Linked DNA regions of Bernardetia sp. MNP-M8. The protein of the gene in region 2 interacts with the protein of the main gene of each other region in a pairwise test. Links are inferred from orthologs where the notes say so. Each region holds a gene or a part of one and is shown on either strand. Other genes may lie near its edges. The genes, in order: V9L04_RS04200 and V9L04_RS19935.

What was found.
Region 1: the proteins of V9L04_RS19935 (region 2) and V9L04_RS04200 interact in binary tests that used the Escherichia coli proteins (3 or more experiments, as listed by UniProt). The link is inferred for Bernardetia sp. MNP-M8 from one-to-one orthologs.

The regions. Positions count from the first base shown.
Region 1 is NZ_CP147012.1:997,546-1,006,608, reverse strand. What follows is about bases 2,625-5,478. They hold V9L04_RS04200 (cysteine desulfurase), read right to left. Parts: upstream 4,741-5,478; coding sequence 3,508-4,740; downstream 2,625-3,507. Other genes in these bases: V9L04_RS04190 (hypothetical protein), read right to left, coding at 5,337-5,478; V9L04_RS04195 (hypothetical protein), read right to left, coding at 4,915-5,319; V9L04_RS04205 (MBL fold metallo-hydrolase), read right to left, coding at 2,625-3,421. In the rest of the region: V9L04_RS04225 (VWA domain-containing protein), read left to right, coding at 1-528; V9L04_RS04220 (hypothetical protein), read left to right, coding at 557-1,003; tRNA pseudouridine(38-40) synthase TruA, read right to left, coding at 1,006-1,782; V9L04_RS04210 (2-phosphosulfolactate phosphatase), read right to left, coding at 1,861-2,583; more of V9L04_RS04205, read right to left, coding at 2,570-2,624; more of V9L04_RS04190, read right to left, coding at 5,479-5,591; V9L04_RS04185 (chloride channel protein), read left to right, coding at 5,754-7,598; mgtE (magnesium transporter), read left to right, coding at 7,731-9,063. UniProt on the Escherichia coli protein: Cysteine desulfurases mobilize the sulfur from L-cysteine to yield L-alanine, an essential step in sulfur metabolism for biosynthesis of a variety of sulfur-containing biomolecules.
Region 2 is NZ_CP147012.1:4,929,442-4,938,417, reverse strand. Bases 1,972-4,738 are described here. They hold V9L04_RS19935 (SufE family protein), read right to left. Parts: upstream 3,686-4,738; coding sequence 3,257-3,685; downstream 1,972-3,256. Other genes in these bases: V9L04_RS19930 (C40 family peptidase), read right to left, coding at 3,947-4,738; V9L04_RS19940 (iron-sulfur cluster assembly protein), read right to left, coding at 2,821-3,165; V9L04_RS19945 (BrxA/BrxB family bacilliredoxin), read right to left, coding at 2,311-2,724; V9L04_RS19950 (transposase), read left to right, coding at 1,972-2,189. In the rest of the region: V9L04_RS19965 (hypothetical protein), read right to left, coding at 1-22; mce (methylmalonyl-CoA epimerase), read right to left, coding at 211-621; V9L04_RS19955 (hypothetical protein), read right to left, coding at 714-1,082; more of V9L04_RS19950, read left to right, coding at 1,686-1,971; more of V9L04_RS19930, read right to left, coding at 4,739-4,897; V9L04_RS19925 (hypothetical protein), read right to left, coding at 5,188-5,724; V9L04_RS19920 (DUF1573 domain-containing protein), read left to right, coding at 5,920-6,375; V9L04_RS19915 (PAS domain S-box protein), read left to right, coding at 6,756-8,976. UniProt on the Escherichia coli protein: Participates in cysteine desulfuration mediated by SufS. Cysteine desulfuration mobilizes sulfur from L-cysteine to yield L-alanine and constitutes an essential step in sulfur metabolism for biosynthesis of a variety of sulfur-containing biomolecules.

The DNA.
Region 1 (9,063 bases), 3.9 Mb from region 2 along the record:
AAAAAGAAAGAAAAAGGTGCATTTATCGTCTGTATTGACACAAGTGGTTCAATGCAAGGAACGCCTTCACAGATTGCCAAGACGCTTTGTTTTGCTATTATGAAAATGGCTGCAAAGGAAAGCCGTAAAGCGTATTTGATTTCTTTTTCGGTAGGAATAAAGAAAATTCGCTTAGATGATATTGCCGAATCGTTGGACAGAATCGTAGATTTTCTTTCTATGTCTTTTGATGGTGGAACAGATGCAACTCCTGCGCTTTCCGAAACTTTGACACTTTTAAAAGAAAACGATTTTAAAGATGCTGATGTTTTGATGGTTTCTGATTTTGTAATGTATTCGCTTAGAGAAGATTTTATAAAGCGAATGGAAACCGAACGCCAAAAAGATACTCGTTTTCATAGTTTAGCGATTGCTCAAAATGCAAATGCTGAAATTTTAGAAGTTTTTGACCACAACTGGGTCTATAATCCAAAGGAAGACAATGTAATTCAACGCATTTGGAAAGATTTACAAACGTTGGAAGATTAAAAATGCTAATTTATTTTTATATTCGTTTATGGGAAAATATTATTATTTGATTGTCGTGGTTCTTTTTGTGAGTGTATATTTTATTGCGTCTCACTTCGAAATAACTGAAGAAAAGCGTCTTGCTGAACATAGAGTTGGAATAGAAAACCTTAATCCATTAGAGCAACAAATTGTTGGAAGATGGTGGTCTTCTATTTCTGGTTTTGGGAGCAACCGAATATATAGAAACTACATGCTCTTCTCGGCAGACAAAACATATTGGAGAAGAAAAAGCGAACTTAAAAAAATGTATGCTGGAAAATATGGCTTTTGGCAAATAAATTCAGAAGATTCTACTCTGACAATAAAGTATGATAGTAAAAAGCTGAAAGATAGAAACTTTAAAATACACGCCATAGACTCTAACTCTATTAGAATAGAAGAAATGGTAGAAAGCAAATACGACCATACAGCTAGATGGACAAGAATAGAGTAGTTTTATAAAAAAATCTCTCTAGGATATTTTACATCTACCAAAAAAAGTCCTTGCGAAGGAACAGAAACACCTGCTGACTTTCTATTTTTATCTAAAATAATTTTTTCAAAATCATTAATTTCTATTTTTCCTTCTCCCACCAAAAAAAGCGAACCCACAACAGCACGAACCATTCCTCTCAAAAAACGATTTGCTGAAATGGTAAAACGCCAATAATCTGATTGCCCATTATTATTTTCGCCTTCTTTTGTCCAAATAGCTTTACTAATATCGCACTCAAAGTTATTTACTTGTGTCTTTACTTTACTGAATGATTCAAAATTAGTGTGTTTTAATAAATATTCGGCTGCTTGATTCATTTTCTCAAAACTGGTATCATTTAGTCCTTTTCTGTGAAAATGAGCATGATTTATCAAAAACGGACTTTTTTCAAGAATTACATGATAATGATAAGTTCTCAAAAAAGCATCAAAACGAGCGTGTGCCGTTTGAGTAACTGGAAGAACTTTCAAAATAGCGATTTGAGGAGGTAAAAAACTATTCATTCTATACTTCAAATCAACTACATTAATTTCATTCTCTGTATCAAAATGAGCAAATTGTTTTTTGCAATGAACACCTGTATCTGTTCTGCCACTTCCGACAATAGGAGTTGGTGTTCTCAAAATTTTTGATAGACCGTCTTCAACAATAGCCTGAATGGTTTTTGGCGTGTTGTTTTGTGATTGCCAACCATGATAATTCGTGCCTTCGTAAGCCACTTCTAAAAAATAACGCATAATAATAAGCAAAAACAGAGTTAAAACCCTGTTCAAGTGATAATTAGGATTTGAAATATACTGAAATATATTTTACATTTATTTTGCTAAATTCTCTAAAATATTTCCTTTTAAGATAGGAACATTTTTAAATTTATCAATTTCTAAACAAAAATCCATGTCATTTTCTACTCCATGTTCTTTAAGTCGCTTATAATGAGAAGAGTGTTTCAGTATTTTGGATAAATTATTTTTGACAGAACTATAAGAATGAGTAGAAAAAAGAATTTCATCACCTTCCCACCAAAAATTACCTTTCAGTTTTAGAGCCAATGCACCTGCAAAAAGAGAATCTTCGGCATTGAAACGACCTTTCCAACCTGCACACACAATTACGACATCTTTATTTTGAGATTTAAGATAAGAAGTAATAGCTTTCAAATTCAAAAAAGCTGCAATGACCACCTGCTCGGCTGTATTTTTTACGGCTTCAATGGCTTGTGTTCCGTTTGTGGTTGTCATGACGATTTTTTTAAATTCTTGTTCCATGTGTTCGAAAGGAGAATTTCCAATATCAAAACCTTCTACTTTTTCTCCATTTCTTTCTCCTGCTGTTACGTACCCCTCTGATTTATAACTTAGCGCATCCTCAACACTTGCTACAGGAACAACATGAGTTACACCACTTGCCAAACCTGCCACCATACATGAAGTTGCTCTAAAAATATCTACTATAACAGCAATTTTTCCTGTCAAATCTATAAAAGAAACTGCATCAGGAGTAAGACAGATTTCTAAAGTTGGTTTTTTATTTTCGTTCATATAAGTAATCGGAATTGGCTTTTTGATTTTCTAAATCTCTAACTATTGATTTTATCATATTTAGTTTAGATAAATTTCCATTAGAGAGTATTCTGACAAACCAATTTTCTTTTAAGTTTAATTTTTTAAATATCTGATTAGCTGAATAACCTTTTTCATAAAGAGTAGAAACATCATTAAAAGATGATTCTAAGAAATTCAGTTTTTTGTTTAGTTTCTCTTTTGGATTTGTTAGTTGTGGTTTATGTCCACAAAACATTACTTCAAAATCTAGCTCTAAAATTCTTTTTATAGAATTTATTTGCTCTAAAATACTTTCATTCTCCAAAAAGTAATCAATATAGGAATTAATATATAAATCTGCTGAAAATAACCATTTTTTCGAAGGCTCATACAAAGCAACCATATCAGAAGCATGTCCAGCTATAGGAATTAGTTGGAACGACAAATTATCAGTTTCTATACTTTCAGCTATTGGACTCAAGTGATTTTGAGAAGGACGATTTCCCCATGTTATTTTTTGCGCAAGGCTAATTTTAGGAGGGTTTTTCATCATCTGACAACATAAATTTGAAGCAAATACTTTACAATTATGCTGTTTTTGCAGCCCTGTAATATTTCCAGTATGGTCTTCATGATGATGCGTAATAAATATTTGCTTTATGTCTAGCTTTTTAGTTTCTGCTAGTATTTTTTCTTTTGCATTGCTTTGTCCTGTATCTATCAATAATCCATCTACAAAATAAATATGTGTAAATAAAGTAGGCAGCCCAAGAATTTGATAGCCAAATTTAATTCCTAAAACTTCCTCATAGTTGAATGATTTTGTAATGACCATTTGTGTTTTTTATTTCGAATATAAAAAAGAGAATAATCGCTTGAAAAAATTATTCTCTTTAATTCATCTTTAACTGATTACTACTTTTAACGAAGTCTTTCAATAACCATTTCAAGTGTTTCTGCAAAGATATCAATTTCTTCTTTAGTATTGTAGAGTGCAAAAGAAGCACGAGCTGTTCCCTCTAAACTCAATCTTTTCATAAGAGGTTGAGTACAATGATGACCTGTTCGGATTGCAATTCCATTTGCATCAAGCATCAAACCCATATCGTAATGATGAACACCATCGACAACAAAAGAAATTACACTCGCTTTTTCTTTAGCTGTTCCAATTATTTTTAGACCTTTTATAGCAGAAAGTTGTTTTGTTCCATAATCCAAAAGCATTTGTTCGTGAGCAATAATATCACTTTTGGTAAGATTATTTACGAATTCAAAAGCCAAACGCAAAGCAACTGTATCAGCAATATTTGGCGTTCCTGCTTCAAATTTGTAAGGCAGTACGTTATATGTAGAAACATCAAAAGAAACATCTTTTATCATTTCTCCTCCTCCCATATACGGAGGCATTGCGTCTAAAAGTTCTCTTTTTCCATATAAAAGACCAATTCCTGTTGGTGCATAGACTTTATGACCTGAAAGCGCATAAAAATCTACATCCAAATCTTGTACATCAATTTCTAAATGTGGACTTGCCTGTGCGCCGTCAATGACTACTTTTGCACCTACTTCATGCGCCTTTTGGATAATTTCTTTTACTGGATTGATTGTTCCAAGTGCATTCGAAACGTGAACAACTGCAACAATTTTAGTCTTTTCAGAAAGTAAGTTTTGATAGGCTTCCATATCCAATTCTCCATTATCAAAAACAGGAATCACTTTTATTTTTGCGCCTGTTTGAGAAGCTACAATTTGCCAAGGAACAATATTAGAATGATGTTCTAAGCTAGAAATAATAATTTCATCACCTTCTTTCAAAAATGTTCTGCCATACGATTGAGCAACCAAATTGATACTTTCAGTTGTTCCACGAGTAAAAATGACCTGCTCTTCAGAAGGAGCATTTACGAATTGTTGTGCTGATTTCCTTGTTTGCTCAAAGGCTTCTGTGGCACGTTCTGCGAGTGTGTGCGCTCCTCTATGAACATTCGAATTTATCTTTAAATAATAATTTGAAAGTGCATCAATCACTGACTTTGGCTTTTGTGTTGTGGCTGCATTGTCAAAATAAATTAATGCTTTGCCTTGTATATCTTGATTGAGAATTGGGAATTCTTCTCTAATTTTATTTATGTCGAATTTTGTTGCAGTAAGCATAATAGTCTGGTTTTCTATGTAAAACAGACATCTTGTCTGTTGAGTTTCATTTTCTGCACAGATTAGGAAGTCTGTGATACTGTAATACAAATATAGCCAATTTAGATTGATTTTAAACAAGCTAGTCTGATATTGAACTAAGAAAGTAAATAAGGGTTTTGTTTTAGATAAAAATTATTCCCATCGCAAACAACTAAAAGGAATATGTAATTCGCTACACACTTTTTGTCCTTGAAAAATAGCAGGATTCCATTTGGTTTTTAATAGAGATTCGGAAAGTTTCTGTTTACAATTTTCTTCTAAATTGATGACTAAGTTTTTTATTTCTCTTACATTTCCTTGTTTATCAATTATAAGAGTTATAAATAAACGACTTGGATAACGTTTTTCTTTATCTATACAATTTTTGAAAACAGGTATGATTTCTTCGTCCAAAAAGTCAAACATTGATTTTGCTTTATTCTCAGCTTGTGCATAATAAGCTGTGCTATCTACCAACAAGTAGATTTCATCACAGTTTTGAGCAAAAGCAAAATTTGTAGAAAATAAAAAGAAGAAAAGAGCTATATTTTTTTTCATTTTGATTCATTTAAAAATTAATCTTCATCATCAAAAACAGGAATTGCAGGGTCTTTCGAATTCGGATTGTTCATTGCTGTATCAATCTCCAAAACTTCTGTATTTGATTGTTTTAGTAGCTTTGTTTGTTCATATTGTAAACTATCTTTCAAAAAAGCATCATTTACTTTTTCTTCTTTGCTCATTCCACAGGATGATAAAAATAAAATGGAGGCAATAAATAGAGAAAAAATAAGATAAGAATATCTGTGTGTGTCGTAGATGTGTTTCATAATGTAAAGTTATTGGTATTTTTATAATTTTTAATTTGTAATTCAATACAAGTATAGTATATTTCGCTTATTTTTGCTAGACTAAATAATTTATTAAAACTATATTAATAAATTTGTTTCTTTCTCAAAACCAGACAGCTACCTTAGAAACCTACGCTAATTTTGCCTAATTTTTTTTCAACTTATTCTGACAAATTACATAACTTATTTCTTCGTTATTCCAAAAAATTAAACGGAAACATTATTCGTTTTTTGATTTGGAAAAGTGAATATTTATCTGATAAAAATTTTTTGCTAGTTGTCAGTATTCTTATAGGAGTCTTAGCTGGTATGGCAGCCATGTTTTTACGTACAACTGTGCTATGGGTAGAACATTATTTGGCTTCTTCAAGTCAGTTTTCTGAAAGCTATAATTATGGTTTGCTTATTTATCCTACTATTGGATTACTTATAACAGCTTTTCTATCAAATGTAGTTTTTAAAACAGATTTTGGACACGGTTTTACTGATATTCTTTATTCTATTTCAAAGAAAGATGGAAAAATAGATTTCAGTAATATTTATTCTCGTATGTTAGGAGCAATTTTCACGGTAGGTTTTGGTGGTTCGGCTGGTTTGGAAGCTCCTATTGTTATGTCAGGTGGTGCTATTGGCTCAAATGTTTCTACAGCAATGCTTTTTGCCAAGAAAAAACGAATTTTATTGATTGCTTGTGGCGTTGCAGGTACGATTGCAGCTATTTTTGATGCACCTATTGGAGGAGTTATTTTCGCTGCCGAAGTAATTTTATTTGATGTCAGTATTGCCAATATTGTTCCTATCTTACTGGCTTCTGTGGCTGCGAAACTTACAGCTTTGGTTTTGGGTGGAGATGATGCTCTTTTTACATTTCGACTAAAAGATGCTTTTCAAACCATTGATGTTCCATATTGTATTGTTTTGGGAATTCTGTGTGGGTTTTTGTCGCTTTATTTTATGGAAGTAGTCAAAAGAATAAACAAATTAGCTAATAAAATACCTAATCCTTATTTAAAAGCTCTTATTGGAGGTTTATTTTTGTCTACCTTGATTGTTGTTTTTCCTCCTGTTTATGGAGAAGGAACAATGCTCTTGAAATCACTTTTGAGTGGAAGTGAAATAGTAATTTTTGCTAATAGTATTATCTTTAAAGAATTGCCCCCTCAAGCTCTGTTTTTAGGCTATGTTTTAGTTATGTTGTTGTTTAAATGTGTAGCTTCTGCTATCACGATTGCAGCAGGAGGAAGTGGAGGAACGTTTGCCCCTTCTTTATTTTTGGGAGGTGTTTTGGGTTTTACCTTTGCAAGAGTAATTAATATTTTAGGTTGGGAAAGTTTATCAGAAAGTAATTTTATTCTTTTTGGAATGTGTGCTGCTATTTGTGGTGTTCAATATGCGCCTTTAGCAGCTATATTTTTGATTGCAGAACTTACTGGTGGCTACGAATTATTTGTGCCTTTAATGCTTACATCTGCTATTACTTATATTACAGTTACCTATTTTGAACCTTACTCTCCTTATATTCGTGAGTTGGTTGCTCAAGGAGATATTATTAAAGGTGACCAAGATAAAAAAGTGCTTAGTAAGCTCAAAATCAATAAATTGATAGAGAAAGATTTTAAAACTCTTCCCGAAAAAGGAACATTAAAAGACCTTGTAAATGTAATCAAACTTAGCCATCGTAATTTATTTCCTGTTTTAAATGAAGAAAAAGAGTTTGTCGGAATGATAATGCTCAATGATGTTAGAAAACTGATGTTTGAAGCTGAAAAATATGAAATTATTGCTTTACGTGATTTGATGCAACGTCCTTCCGAAATTGTAGAATATGGAGAAACAATGGATACTGTTATGAAAAAATTTGAAAGTAGTCAGGCGTGGAATCTACCTGTTATCAAAAATGGAAAGTATTTAGGTTTTGTATCCAAATCAAATATTTTTAATAAATATAGAGAAGGAATGCAAGAAGAGAATGAAGAGGTTTGGTAAATTTGTCTATTTGTTAGGGTTAAGTTTGTATCTGATAAAGTGAAATTTTAAAAAACCTTGCTTCTTGTTGTGAGTTGTAATAAGTAATTCTAACTTTGAAGAAAATATTTTCCACTCTAAATTATCTACTGCTTGAATTTTACACTTACCCAAGAATATCTAGATCAATTTTCAGAGGCTGCACAAACTCAAAATGCAGATTTTATAATATCTCAAACTAACATTCTTCATTCGGCTGATATCTCAACTATCTTAGACGAACTAGAGACAGACGAATGTCATTATATTTTGAGTCTGCTTCCTGAACAAGTGCGTGCTGATATTATTAGTGATTTAGATACAGATATTCGTTCAGATTTTTTGCAAACTTATGAGCCTTCAGAGGTAGCAGAAATTTTGGATTATGCTGATTCTGATGATGCAGCAGATATTTTGAATGAACTTCCTATCAAGATGAGGGAAGAAGTCATTGCTTATGTGGAAGAGCCTCAAGATGTAATGGATTTATTGCATTATGATGAAGACTGTGCAGGTGGTTTAATGGCAAAAGAATTGGTTACAGCCAATATAAATTGGACAGTGGTGCAGTGTGTAGAAGAAATACGAAGACAATCTGAGAATGTAGAAAAAATTTATTCAATTTATGTAATTGATGATAATAATGTTCTTTTAGGAAGAGTAGGAATAAAAAAATTAGTTTTGAATCGTAGCAATACTAAAGTGGCTGACATTTATGAGCCTGATATTATCTCAGTTTATTCTTATCAAGATGAGGAAGAAGTAGCGAATATTATGCAAAAGTATGATTTAGAAGCTATTCCTGTAATCAATGTTAATAAACAACTTTTGGGTAGAATTACGATTGATGATATTTTAGATGTAATAACCGAACAAGCCGAACAAGATATTCAGGCAATGGCAGGTATTTCAGAAGATGTAGAAGAAGATGACAGTGTATGGGTGCTTTCTCGTGCCAGACTGCCTTGGCTTTTGATTGGAATGGTAGGAGGAATGTTGGGGGCAAATTTTATAGGTCTTTTTGAAGAACAGTTAAGAATTGTTCCTGCTATGGCATTTTTTATTCCTCTAATTACTGCAACAGGTGGAAACGTAGGTATTCAGTCTTCTACTTTAGTAGTACAAGCTCTAGCAGACACAGGAGGTTTGCAAGAAAGTTTGTGGAGACGAATTTTAAAATCCTTTTTGGTTGCTCTTATCAATGGTTTTGTAATTGGTGTTTTTGTTTTGGGAGCAAATGTTCTTCTTACAAAAGGTGATATTGTTCTTTCTTTGGTAGTGTCTTTTGCTCTTTTTTGTGTCGTTATTATTGCTTCTATTATGGGAACTATAACACCACTTATTTTGAATAAATTTAAAGTAAATCCTGCTGTAGCTTCTGGGCCTTTTATCACAACAGCCAATGACCTTTTAGGATTGGCTATTTATTTTTCAATAGCTAAACTAC
Region 2 (8,976 bases):
AGTTTATCTCAGAGTTTATCATGAGCAAGAGAATACTATTTTATTTTAGGATAGATTGTTTTAGATTTTCTTTTACAGAAACTTCTAATTAAAGTTACAAATTTGTTTTGTAATGACAAAATTTTGACTTCGTTTAGAAAAATTCACGCATTAATAAACAGGGTTAAAACCCTGTTTTTATAGATAGCCTACAAAAATATTAATTTTATTCTAACTTTTTCGTTCTTGACAAAGTTCTACCAAAACACCATTTGTAGATTTTGGATGTAAAAAACAAATTAGTTTGTTGTCTGCACCTGTTTTTGGTTCTTGACTCAAGAGTGTAAATCCTTCACTTTCTAAACGTTTCATTTCAGCATAAATATCATCTACTTCATAAGCAATATGATGAATTCCTTCTCCTTTTTTTTCTATAAATTTTGAGATGGCACTTTCTTGTGTAGTAGCTTCTAAAAGTTCGATTTTAGTTTCTCCCAACTGAAAAAATGATGTACTTACACCTTCTCGTTCTACTTTTTCTACTTTATAATGTTCTTTTCCAAATAGTTTTTCAAAAAGCTCATTTGATTTTTCTAGACTTTTGATAGCAATACCAATATGCTCTACTCTTAAAAATGCCATTGTTGTTTTTTTGATTTTGATAATAAATAAATTTGTTGGTAGTTAAGAATACCAACAAAATTAAGAATGGTTTGATTTAAGTAATTAAATTTTTACCTAAAAATATCTTTTCTAAATAAAAATATAGAAATCAGAATATTCAAAAAGTAAAGTGAAACTGTGGCTGTATACAATTCAAAATAAAGACAAGTCAAAGAAGAAATTATCATAATAATATGTAAGACCACTGTCATCAATTTTGTTTCGCCTTTGAGAGAACGCCAACCATAAAGAGTTACTAAAAAACTTATAAAAAAGTAAGTTCCAATAGTATAACTGAGCATTAGAATACTTTTTGTAAAAAGTGCAATGCCAAAACCTATCAAAACAGTTGAACTAATAACACATAAAAATTTCTTATCTAAAAACTTATAAGCTACATAAAACATAGCTACTTCTAAAAGGGCAATTATTATTGCCATTACTACACAAAATATTTCCATCTTAGTATTTCTTTAGGATTTTAAAAATCAATATAACTTCATAATATACACTTTTTAAGTAAAAAAGTAAAATTAATAAACAGGGTTTTATTCCTATTTTTATAGATAGCTAAAAATGCAAATTTATTTTTTTAGCCTTCTTAAGCAATTTGTAGTTTAATCCTCCAAAATATAGTAAATCAAGTTGCCTGCTCTAAGAAAGTATAACCATTCATTAATTCTACTTGTTTTGAATAAAAAAATAAATGGTCAAAATAAATCCTATCTAAAAAAGATTTAAAAACTGAAAATTTAAACTTTCAAAACTTCTTTGAGGTGTGAGACAGATTTTGCTAACCTATAAATGATTTGCTTACTTATTTATTGATTAATAATTAATTAGGGTAAACGCACGAAAAAAAATTGTACTCGTTTAAAGCAAATCAAGCTAGTTTTTAGCTTTGCAGATTGAATCTGCTCTGATAATTAAAGTGCGTTTAAACACACTGAAAACAGTATAAAAAGTTTCGTGCGTTTATCCTAGTTCAGAATTTATTTTACAACAAAGAATTAGATTTTTATGTATGTCCGATGGGACAAAGAATGGAGAAAATAAGGAGTGGAAAACGTACTTCAAGGAATGGATATGAATTACAAGTGTTTTATTATCAAGTAAAAAGGTGTCAAAATTGTCCTCTTCGTAATTTATGTCATAAAGCTGAAGGCAATAGAATAATACAAGTGAATCATCGTTTAAACCAACTGAAAGAAAAAGCTAGAAATTTATTAATGAGTGAAAAAGGACTAGAACAGCGCAGCAAACGTCCTATAGAAGTAGAGGCTGTTTTTGGGCAACTCAAATACAACCATAAATTTAATCGATTTACTTTTAAGGGATTAGAAAAAGTAGAAATGGAGTTTCTACTGATGGCTCTTGGGCATAATTTTAGAAAAATGGTGGCAAAAACTACCAATAAGCTAAAAAATAATGTCAATTCTAAAAAATCGTCTTTTTGTGGCATTTTTTATCATCAAAAAACTCCTCAAAGGAAAAAATTGTTTGCAGCATCAAAAAAATCAACCAAGAAAAAGAAATACTCAAAATAGCTGCATAAAAAAGAGACTGACCTTTTCGGACAGCCTCCTTATATATAATTTATCTAAAAAACTGTAACACTATTTCAGGATGAGTCATGAAATTGTATTCAGTAATTAACTGGTAACTGACTTAGCAAAGTTCTTCAAAAACAGCTTTCAAATGCTCAGAAATTGCTTCTGCCGAACGTCCTTCAATGTGATGGCGCTCTACAAAATGGATTACTTCACCATTTTTGAAAAGTGCAATTGAAGGAGAAGATGGAGGATAAGGAAGAGCAAGCTCACGTACTTTATCAACAGCTTCTTTATCAACACCTGCAAAAACAGTTGCCAACTGAGTTGGTTTTTTATTAGTTTTCTCTAAAGCCATACGAACACCAGGGCGAGCTGCACCTGCTGCACAACCACAAACAGAATTGATAACCATAAGTGTAGTTCCGTCTTCTGAAAGTGTTGTTGTTACTGCTTCTGGAGTTGTTAAATCTTTAAAACCTATATTTACGAGCTCGCCTTTCATAGGCGTAGTCAAATGTTCTGGATACATAATATATTAATTGAAAATTGTGAAATTGAAATTTAAAGTGGTTGCCAAGACGTTTGTCTTTTTTTGTGTTTTAACGAAGCGACACACACAACTCACTTACATAAAACCAAGCTGCAAACGAGCTGCTTCTGACATCATCTCAGCTTCATAAGGAGGGTCAAAAGTAAGTTCTACATTTACTTCTTTTACTCCTACTACGGCTTTTACTTTTTCTTCTACTTCAGCAGGAATTTGTTCTGCTGATGGACAATTTGGCGAAGTCAGTGTCATTAAAATATGAACACTTGCATTATTTGGAACAAGCTCAACAGTATTAATTTCATAAATCAAACCTAACTCATAAATATCCACAGGTATTTCTGGGTCATAGATGCTTTGAATAGCATTGATAACTCTATCTCTTGTTGATACGGTTGGTGTAGTATTTTCTGTATTTTGCATTTTTTATTAAATCTATGGAAAATTATTTCTTATAAATGGATTCTGTTATAATTAAATATCCATTTCATAATTCATAATTCGTAATTTTTATTTAAACTGCTTGGAAAGCGAGCGCATAAATTTTCATTTGTTTTACCATAGAAGCTAGTCCGTTCGAACGGTTCATAGATAAAAGCTGACCTAATCCAATTTTGTCAATAAAATAAAGGTCTGATGAAACGATTTCCTTTGCTGGTTGTTTTGATAATACACGCATCAAAAGGCTTACCAAACCTTTGACAAGTGTCGAATCGCTATCAGCAATGTATTTTATTTGTAGTTCTGATTGTTCTTCTGACTTTTCGGCAGTAAGCCATACTTTTGACTGACACCCTTTAATTAAATTTTCGTCTTTATATTCACTTTCAGGTAATTTGTCTAATTTTTTTCCTAATTCTATAATATAACCGTATTGGTCGTTTTTATTGTCAAAAAGTGCAAATTCTTCTATAATTTCGTCTTGAATTTGATTAATAGTCATAAATAGTGATTAATTTTTAGTGATTAGTTATTAATGAAAAAGCATTTACATTAAACATTATCACGGTTATTTTTATATAAGGTGTTTTTGTGTATTAGCGTTACTTTGTGCTTTAATCACCCTTCTGAGGAAGCGTTTTTGTTCAGTTCTGATAACGACGTAGTTCAGCGAAGCTGAACACACATGAATAATTAACCGTGATAACATTTATTGAATTACTTGTAACCTACAAAAATACTCTAACAAATAAATCAAAATTTCTTATTCAGCACTTTCAATAGTTTCATTTTCTAAAATCTCTTCCAAAACTGGAGCAGAAATTCTACGCACAGAACGAAAACGAGGTTTGTAATAACTACTTTCCATTGTACTATATGTAATTTGTCTTCTGCTTCCTGATGCTGCATGAATGAATTTTATAGGTTCATTTGGATTCTTTTCAACAATAATTCCAACATGTCCTGTACGTCCAGAACGAGAATTTCTTCCTGTAAAACAAACTATATCACCTACTTGAGCATCTTCTAATTTTATTTTTTTACCTACATGGTCATACGAGCTAGAAGAAGCTGGAAGATTGATTTTGAATTGACTATACACATAAGATACAAATCCTGAACAATCAAAACCTTTGGGTGATTTTCCTCCATGTACATACGGAACACCTTCTTGTGCCACAGCAATATCAACTAATGAAGTTACAAAATTATCTCTAATAACTACTTTTTCTAACAACTGTGGGCTAACAGCAATATTGTTAGGACTAGAAAAGTCAAAAAAGTTAGCCTCTTCTACATCTAACTCAAGATTGTTTTCGTTTGTTTTTTGATTTGCTTCTTCGTCAAGTAAAGCAAAAATGTCGTTTTGATCTTCTTGCTCATCTTGCTGAGTTTCTAAATCATTAGAAATGGTTTCTACAGTCGTACTTTCTGCAAGAATAGTGTCTTTATTTACCAAATGAAAAGTGGGTAATAAATCTAAAGGAGTTTGAAAACAATTGAAAGAAGAGACTGAGTTATGAGAATTGGAATTTGAAGAGGTAGAGGCAACAATAAGACTATGAGAACGTTTTTTTGCCTTTTTCGTTTTATTATTTTTATTTGTTGATTTAGAGTTAGGCTTAGTAATTTCTGAAGGAGAAACTGTAAAAGCAGCACAAGTAAAAATTAGTGAAGCACAAAGAAAGGATAGCGAATTACGTTTAAAGTCCATATAATTGGATTTTAGTAAAAAATATAATGTTAGTGAGTGTGGAAGTAGGTGTTCTAGACCTTACTAATTTTTTCTAACATAAATGAAAAGATTAATTTTTGATTAATATTTCAGCTTATTTTCAGAAAGCACAAATCTACAAAATATTATTTGATTCTAAACAAAAAAATCAATACACTATTTCTTTTTTAAAGATATAAAGTATTGATTTTTAGTAAAGTACAGTTTTTTTATTAGTTTTTTAACTAAAAAATAGGATTGTTTTAAGGTCTTTTTTGAGTTTTGACTGCTTATTCTCTCCTGACTTTTATATGTAAAGCTCCATTTCTTATTCTTATTTGTTGATTTGGGTTTTCTCTATGTTCTAGTGTTCCACTAAAATTAGCCTTCATTACATCATTTTCTATACTCAAAATTTCAAATTGAACATCCCCTTTATCAGCAGCACCTATGTAGGTTATATTACCTTGAGAAAACTCAAGACGTACATTTTCTTTGTCTAGTTTTCTAGGAGTAGTATTATCAAAATCAAAACGAGTAAGAAGGACACGAAAATTACTAATAACAGTTGAATTAGAAGTAGTAGAGCGATAAATAGAAAGAGACCCTGCTACCTCAGAATATGTATTTAAAAGAGAAGGAATTGTTCCACTAGGATCTGAAAAGGTATAGTCTTGATTTTCAACTTCTACCCAAATTTGTCCTTCTGGTGGAAAGCCTCCTACTCGTTCGTCATTTAGCTCGCAAGATGTAAATAAAAAAGAAGTAGTAAGTAAAGAGATAGAAAAAAGTAAGTAACGAGAAATCAATTTAGAAATAGGTTTCATAGCTTTTAATAGAATAGTTAAAATGATAGATAAAATAAGAAGCGTATATTAGCTATAACTATAAATGTTAAATTTATTTTTATGGCAAAATAATTGACTTATTCTTATTAATTTTAAAATTAGAAACAAAGTTTAAGAATATAAGGTTTTAAATATAAATCTTTTAATTAAGAATAAAATTACACTCAACTAATTATGAAAAAAATATTTTTTGCATGGCTTTTAGGAATTTTTACTTTTTTGTCTGTTCAATCTATTCAAGCACAAACAGATACAGAAACAAAGAAAGAAACAACTACTTTTATCAAAAAAGCTGACGACCGTCAAGCACAACTCACTTTTGCAAATCGGGAACATGATTTTGGTGAAGTTGAAGAAGGTAAAATAGTTGAATATGTCTTTTCATTCAAAAATACGGGAAATTATCCATTAATGCTGCAAGATATTCGAACCACTTGTGGATGTACTGCTCCAGAATGGACAAAAGAGCCTATTGCACCCAATGAAGAAGGAAAAATAATTGTTCGTTTTAACTCTGCTCATAAAGCAGGGCAACAGAGAAAAGTAATTACTGTTATCTCAAATGCTTCAAATTCTTCAGAAGCTTTAGTCTTGTTTGGAACTGTTTTACCAAACGGAAGTGGAGAATAAAATAGTAATTTATTTTTATAGGATAAAAATCAAAACAGCTCTAGTGAAAAGATAAATTTTGCTAGAGCTGTTTTTGTATTTTAATTTTAGAAGCTCACATTTATGATATAAAATCAAATTTTATTTTGAACTCAAAAAATGAAGTTGTAAATTAAGTTCTTAAATACACTGTTTCAAAAGCTTTATTGCATGTTGTTGTGCATTCATTTCCTCAGAACTGAATGTTTCGCTTCCTCAGAAGCGTGATTTATTTGCTTGAATCACGCTTCTGAGGAAGCGTTTCGTTCAACTCTGGGGAGTTGAACACACAAAAAACATTGTAAAACTTTTGAAACAGTGTATTAAACTACACATACAAAAAGAAATAGTAAAAATATAAAATGAAGCAATATATCAACGTCGAAAATTTTGTTCCAGATGATGCACTCTTAGAAGCCTATGAAGAGGAAGCCTTCCATTATATTGATTCTGTAATGGAACGTTTTTTACTTATTTATATGGGCTTTAGTGGTGTATTGGCTGTTTTTTACGATGAATTTGTACAAGTATATTGGTTTTTGCCTAGTGCAGGAGCTTTTTTGAGCTATCATTTGATTAAACGTTTTGTAATGCCTCAAGATTCTCGTTATGTCTTGACGGCTGTTTTGGCACTTATGGGAGTTTTATATTTGATACAGTTACATGGAGCTTTCTATATTCATTTTGTGTTTTTTATTACCCTAACTGTTTTAGTATTTTATCAAAATTGGCGTATTCTAGTTTTTTATGCTTCCATAATTGGAGCTTATAATATTATTTGCTTTGTGCTGTATAGTGCCTTTGGACAAGAAGGAATTAAAAATTATTTTTTAAACATAGAAAATTTAGATTCTCAAGTTGCTTTTTTTGGTTCTCTTTTAGGTGGTGCAGAACTTGCCATAGCTGTATTTTTTGCAGGTTATCTTAAAAAACAAACTGACCAAGATGCACGAAACAAGATTTATCTCAACGAACAACTCAATTTTTCAGGTAATTTAGAATTTGCAAATCAGATTGCAGAAGGCGAACTTAATTCAGACTTTCAACCTGCTGAAAATGATGTAATGGGAGAAGCTCTTTTAAATATGAGAAATAGCTTAACTACATTTGTAGAAAATGAAAGATTAAATAAATGGCGAAGTGATGGAGTAGCACAGATTAGTGATATTTTGGTTTCTAGTGAATCACTTAGTATACTCTCACAGCAAGTTCTCAATAAAGTTGTTTCTTATTTGGGAGCGCATCAAGGTATTTTTTATTCTTTGCACAAAGATTCTTATAAGCATGAACCTTATTTAAAGGCAACAGCAGCTTATGCCTACGATGATGTTGAAAAATTAAATCAAAAAATATTAATTGGAGATGGTTTGGTAGGACAGGTAGCCCAATCTCAAAATCCAATTTATCTCAAAAATCCTCCTCCTCATTTTTTTAAAATAAAATCAGCTATTGGTGAAGCTCCCCCACAGGGTCTTATGCTTTTGCCTTTGCAACTGCGTGAAGATTTGGTGGGTGTTTTGGAAATTGCCCTTTTGCGTCCTCTCTCTCCACATGAACGTAGTTTTTTAGAAGAAATTTCTAGTCGTATTGCAGCCACTATGATTGCCCTTCGTTCACAGGAAGAAAACAAACGTTTATTAGAAGAATCTCAAGAAAATGCAGAGCAAATTGCTTCTCAAGAGGAAGAGATGCGTCAGAATGTAGAAGAACTAACTAGCACGCAGGAAGAACTTGCCAAGCAAATGCGTGAAACAGAGTATATCAAAAACGAAGTCACGGCACAGTTGGAAGCTCTAAATCTTTCTGCTTTACTTATTCAACTTGATAGTAAGGGACGTATTATTTCTGCTAATGAGCGTGTTACTGATGCAATTCGTAGATATGAAGATGATTTAGATGGACTGAAATTATCAACATTAATAGATGAACAAGAGCATTTGCAATCGTGGGAGAGAGTATGGGCGCAAGTACAACTTGGTGAAATAGGACATTTAGTATTCAAGACTAAACGCCCAGATAAAAGCCACTCTTGGATTGACCTAACTATTGCTCCTGTACGAGATAAAAATAAGAAAATTTATAAATATATTGCCATCGGACATAATATTACACGTCAGATGAAGCAAGATGCTAGGTTAAAGAGATTGCTTAAAGAAACTGAAGAAGCTAGAGAAAAAGCAACCTCTGCAAGTCGTCAGAGTCAGGAGCAATTAAGAGCAATTGATAATTCGGTAGCTATGTTAGAAATGGATAATACAGGCAAAATACTTCAAGTAAATAATAATTTCTTGCAGATTATGGGGTATGAAGACAAAGAAGATCTGATAGGAAAACATCACTCTGACTTAGTAGAAAAACAAACAGCTTTAAAAGAAGACTACTTAAATCTTTGGCAACAGTTGAGAGAAGGAAAAACTGTAGAGGGAACTTTTGAAAGAAAATACAATACAGGAAAAACAGTTTGGGTACGAGGAAGTTATACACCAACTCTTAATTCAAAAAATGAGCTTCAAAAAGTAACTAAATTGAGTTATGATGTTACTGAATCCAAAAATCAGCAAATTGAATTGGAAAACTTGTTAG